One region of the Paenibacillus sp. FSL F4-0236 genome, then DNA from elsewhere that is predicted to be linked to it. Evidence: a T-box and tRNA genes for the amino acid it is inferred to sense, from the RefSeq annotation. Region 1 holds a T-box; the other holds one or more tRNA genes.
What was found. A T-box is a leader RNA that pairs with one kind of tRNA and senses whether it is charged. The one in region 1 lies ahead of tyrS (tyrosine--tRNA ligase), so its partner is inferred to be a tRNA-Tyr.
Positions count from the first base shown of each region.

Region 1 (2,450 bases):
CCGACTACTCAGACAGTAACTATAAGCTACAATAATAATGTTCTAGAGATGAAAGTCGGGGCGACGAGAGGAATGTACAATGGAGAGATCGTTAAGCTCGTTGCTCCAATAGAAGTTGTAAAAGAGAAGGTTCAGGTCAGCGAATATTTCGCGAAATTTTATAAAGCTAAGTTATCTAAAACAGAGTAGGTCGAATTAGCAATCATTTCATAAACATAATAAGATCCAAACCAGCGAAGAACCGTCTTAAAGTCGGTTCTTTTTTTTATATATTTAGACCATCCTGATTTTTGTGGCGTTTTAATAAGATTTGGTTTTCTACACGGACTAGACCATCCAGACAGTAGATGGATTCATGCATAAACCGTTCCATCTCTTCAAGGTTCTCAACTAGAATGTGAATGTGAAGAATGCACGGCCCTGTCATTTCATAAAGTACGGCTACGCATTCATTTTCTTTTAGGACTCTAACAATATGATTTAAATGGGCAGGCTCCACTTCAAGCTCTAGATACGCCGAAATTTTCTTTCCTAATTTTTCTGCGTTGATGACGATTGAGAATTGTTCAATAATTCCTTGATTGACGAGCCGATCAATACGATCCTTAACCGCGACACTTGATAAATTAACTTCTTTAGCTAGATCGGTGTAGGAAATTCTGCTGTTTTGAGTTAGGCGTTCTAAAATATGATTATCGATTGGATCAAGCATACGGAGTCGTTCACCTCTTTTTTTGTAATTGTAACAGAAAAAAATAGGCAATGCCTAGTAGTGCGTCACAGCAGGAGTGTGTCTCAGCATTCTTAGCTTAAGATGTTGACATTGAAGAATTATTTCACTATACTGGCTGTAATCTTATATACGATATACGTTGAAGAAGCCCAGTAGTAGCTTAGTCCCTGTTTCAGAAAGCCGGGGGTTGATGAAACCCGGTACACACTAAGAGTACGAATTACACTTTGGAGTATCTCGGCTAACACCGAGCGGAATGGCGAACGATATCTCGTCACGAGTGGCATCAATGCTGTGTTTTAGCATTAGCGTTTCATTGGTGCAATCTGGGTGGTAACACGGTTATTCAATCGTCCCTATGTCTACAATAGACAAGGGGACGATTTTTTTGTTTTAAATATAAGGATTTATAAGTTTCTCTTCATCAACTATCCTTATATTCGCTTGGCGGACTGATGATTCGTTATAGGATATCTACTAATTTAAGGGGTGTTAGGCAATGAATATTATCGATGAACTAGAATGGCGCGATGCCATCAATCAACAAACCGATGCCGAAGGGCTTAGAGAATTGACCAACCAGAAATCCGTTTCGGTGTACTGCGGTGTAGACCCGACGGGTGACAGTATGCATATTGGTCACTTGATTCCGTTCATGGTACTCAAAAGATTCCAGCTTGCAGGACATCGTCCGGTTATGCTAATTGGCGGTGCTACAGGTACGATCGGTGATCCAAGTGGACGTCAATCCGAGCGTTCATTGCAGACGCTGGAGCAAATCCAAGCTAACGTAGATGCCCTTACCGCACAAATGAAAAAACTGTTCGTTACTGATGGCGACAATCAAATTCGTATGGTGAATAACTACGATTGGACGCATAAAATCAATGTGATCGAATTTTTGCGTGACTATGGTAAGAACTTCAGCATCAATTCGATGCTTGCCAAAGATGTTGTAGCGAGCAGATTGGACAGCGGAATTTCCTTTACAGAATTCTCCTACCAAATCCTGCAATCCCTAGATTACCTGCATCTGTACCAGCATGAAGATGTGCAGCTGCAAATTGGTGGCTCCGATCAATGGGGCAACATTACAAGCGGTCTGGATCTGATCCGTAGAAAAGAAGGACCTGAAGCAAAAGCATTCGGTCTAACGATCCCGCTTATGTTGAAAGCTGATGGAACAAAATTCGGTAAATCAGCTGGAGGAGCAATCTGGCTCGATCCAAACAAAACGACTGCGTTTGAGTTCTACCAGTTCTGGGCGAACACTGATGACCGTGATGTTGTGAAATACTTGAAGTACTTTACATTCCTATCAAAAGAGCAAATTGATGCACTTGCGGAAAAAGTACAGACTGAACCGCATAAACGCGAAGCACAAAAAACACTTGCTGAAGAAATGACCAGATTCGTGCATGGTGAAGAATTGCTGGAGCAGGCTAAACGTATTACTGCTGCTCTGTTCAGTGGAGATATCAAATCCCTAACTGCTGATGAGATCGAGCAAGGCTTCAAGGAAATGCCGACCTACGAAACTACACTGGAATCTAAAAATATCGTAGAGTGGTTGGTTGATCTCGGTATCGAGCCGTCTAAGCGTCAAGCACGTGAGGATATCACCAAAGGAGCAATCTCCATGAATGGTGAGAAAGTTAGCGACGTAGCACTGGAAGTTACAGCTAGCGAAGCTATCGGCGGCCGGTTTATCATTATC
Region 1 covers NZ_JBBOBK010000001.1:2,056,501-2,058,950, forward strand. Annotated here, with positions in the region: gene NSQ29_RS09410 (acetamidase/formamidase family protein) at 1-189, shown strand, start outside; gene NSQ29_RS09415 (Lrp/AsnC family transcriptional regulator) at 266-712, opposite strand; T-box leader at 864-1,094, shown strand; gene tyrS (tyrosine--tRNA ligase) at 1,233-2,450, shown strand, end outside.

Region 2 (2,450 bases), 3.9 Mb from region 1:
TTATCTTTAATATCAAGATTGATATCGATTACTGTTGCTTTATCTGAACCCGGGTATTTTTTGAAAATATGCTCTAAACGTACGCCTGCCATTGTATTTCCCCCTCGAGTTAATTATTAATTAGTTAATATAAAAATTCTGTTTCCTTGTACATTTATATTACCCCAGTCGGGACACTATGGCTATTTGTAAGGTTCACAAAAAACCTATTTCCTTTTCGTCACTTTATACAAAAGCATAGTAAGCTTAACAATAGCAGCGTCCCCAAAGCTTCGTACATCTGCTCCGGTCTCTTGTTTTATCTTATCCAGACGATAAAGCAGCGTATTACGATGGATATACAACTTCTTGGCGGTTTCACTTACATTACAGTCCATCTCAAAAAAAGTCTCCAAAGTCAGCAGCATTTCTTTATCTGATAGTACAGAGGAGTAGTCACCAATTTGTCCAAGCAACTGTTTGCGGCGTACATCAGGAATGCTGTTAACCAGACGTTCCAAATGCAGTTCCCAAGGTAAATGAATATACTCTCCTACTTGAAAAATACGACCAAGTACAATCGTCTCCCTGAGCAAAGCTACAGATCCAGTCAATCCCTTAACAGGGACTATAGCCGGAGCTACTGCCAAATGGAATACCCCTACCCATTCACTAGCTATCAGCTCATGTAACCCCATACTAGTCTGTGCTAGAAGATCATCTACACTCTCTTCTTCATCATCCTTATCATCCCCGCCCGTAAGTAATTCTTTACGAGCTAAAATTAACCATTCCTTCTCTTGAAGGGGAATGAGCAGAATTTCGTTCTCAAAATAGCTACGCAGTAATTTCATCAGTGAACGATAAGAGATCTGTGGACTATGGGCAATCTCACTACTTAGGAGGAATGGAATCATATCTCCGAACAGACGTCCCTTTAGGGTGATCTCATCGGGAATTTCAGTGTCATTTTTCTCTTGCTCTAGCTCCGTGTTCAACCAAGCGCCAAGCTGCCGCGCCTCCACTTCACCTTCTTCTCTAAGCCCTGTAGCTTTAAGTGCAATAGCAAAATTTCGAACTGCATAGTTGACCAGTTGTACTTCCAGAGAGGTGAGCCCCTCCATTTCTACCCAGACAGCGGTTATACGTCCGTCACTCTCATACAAAGGTGCCCAGAGATGACCCTCATGGATTACCAGCTGATCCTGTCCTTCTAATCCCATGCTAAAAAGAGAAGCTGAATGCTGCCTCCCTAACTGCTTGATTCCGGTTCTCTTTCCGGTGAGCTGCTCTAATTTTTTCCGCAATGTCTCACTATCCATAGTCACCATGCTCCACCACTTTTGCTCTTTTCGCCTATTTTAGCATATTCTCTTATATTATGTTAATCGCTACAGTAGCGCGCTACTATAATACAACCATAAAACACAAAAAAAGCCACCACCATAAGGTGATGACTTTCTGTTTGGGATGAGCCATGAAGGACTCGAACCTTCGACACCCTGATTAAAAGTCAGGTGCTCTACCAACTGAGCTAATGGCTCATAAATGGTGGGGGATGATGGATTCGAACCACCGAACACGTACGTGAGCAGATTTACAGTCTGATGCGTTTGGCCACTTCGCTAATCCCCCAGGGAAAAGTGGCTCGAGACGGATTCGAACCGCCGACACGAGGATTTTCAGTCCTCTGCTCTACCGACTGAGCTATCGAGCCATATTAAATTGACATAAAAATAAAGTGGTAGCATTAAACTTCCCACCCTAGTCTTGTGGAAAAAAATGGCGGAACCGACGAGATTCGAACTCGCGATCTCCTGCGTGACAGGCAGGCATGTTAGGCCAACTACACCACGGTTCCGCATTGATAATAATGGTGCCGGCGAGAGGACTTGAACCCCCAACCTACTGATTACAAGTCAGTTGCTCTACCAGTTGAGCTACACCGGCACGGTGTAAAAAGTAATTCTAAAAAAGTAATAATGGTGGAGGCTGAGGGGATCGAACCCCCGACCCTCTGCTTGTAAGGCAGATGCTCTCCCAGCTGAGCTAAGCCTCCAGGTATTATGGTAGCGGCGAAGGGGATCGAACCCCCGACCTCACGGGTATGAACCGTACGCTCTAGCCAGCTGAGCTACACCGCCACAATAATTAGAAATGCTATGGATTGAAAATGGCGGAGAGAGTGGGATTCGAACCCACGCACCGCTTACGCAGTCTAACCCCTTAGCAGAGGGTCCCCTTATAGCCACTTGGGTATCTCTCCAAACGATATCAGTACCACAGCAATCCAAACAGGAATTTGACTCCCTGAAAACTGAATCCGAATTGAATTTGCGTTCTAAGTATAGGATAAGCCCTCGACCGATTAGTATTGGTCAGCTCCATGCATTACTGCACTTCCACCTCCAACCTATCTACCTCGTCGTCTTCAAGGGGTCTTACTAATTGGGAAATCTCATCTTGAGGGG
Region 2 covers NZ_JBBOBK010000001.1:6,001,935-6,004,384, forward strand. Annotated here, with positions in the region: gene NSQ29_RS26695 (ABC transporter ATP-binding protein) at 1-92, opposite strand, end outside; gene NSQ29_RS26700 (PucR family transcriptional regulator) at 207-1,301, opposite strand; tRNA gene NSQ29_RS26705 (tRNA-Lys) at 1,451-1,523, opposite strand; tRNA gene NSQ29_RS26710 (tRNA-Tyr) at 1,529-1,614, opposite strand; tRNA gene NSQ29_RS26715 (tRNA-Phe) at 1,624-1,696, opposite strand; tRNA gene NSQ29_RS26720 (tRNA-Asp) at 1,763-1,840, opposite strand; tRNA gene NSQ29_RS26725 (tRNA-Thr) at 1,854-1,929, opposite strand; tRNA gene NSQ29_RS26730 (tRNA-Val) at 1,963-2,038, opposite strand; tRNA gene NSQ29_RS26735 (tRNA-Met) at 2,047-2,123, opposite strand; tRNA gene NSQ29_RS26740 (tRNA-Ser) at 2,154-2,245, opposite strand; rRNA gene NSQ29_RS26745 (23S ribosomal RNA) at 2,328-2,450, opposite strand, start outside.
Region 2: it has a tRNA-Tyr gene. The T-box ahead of tyrS (tyrosine--tRNA ligase) is inferred to sense a tRNA for this amino acid. The anticodon was not compared.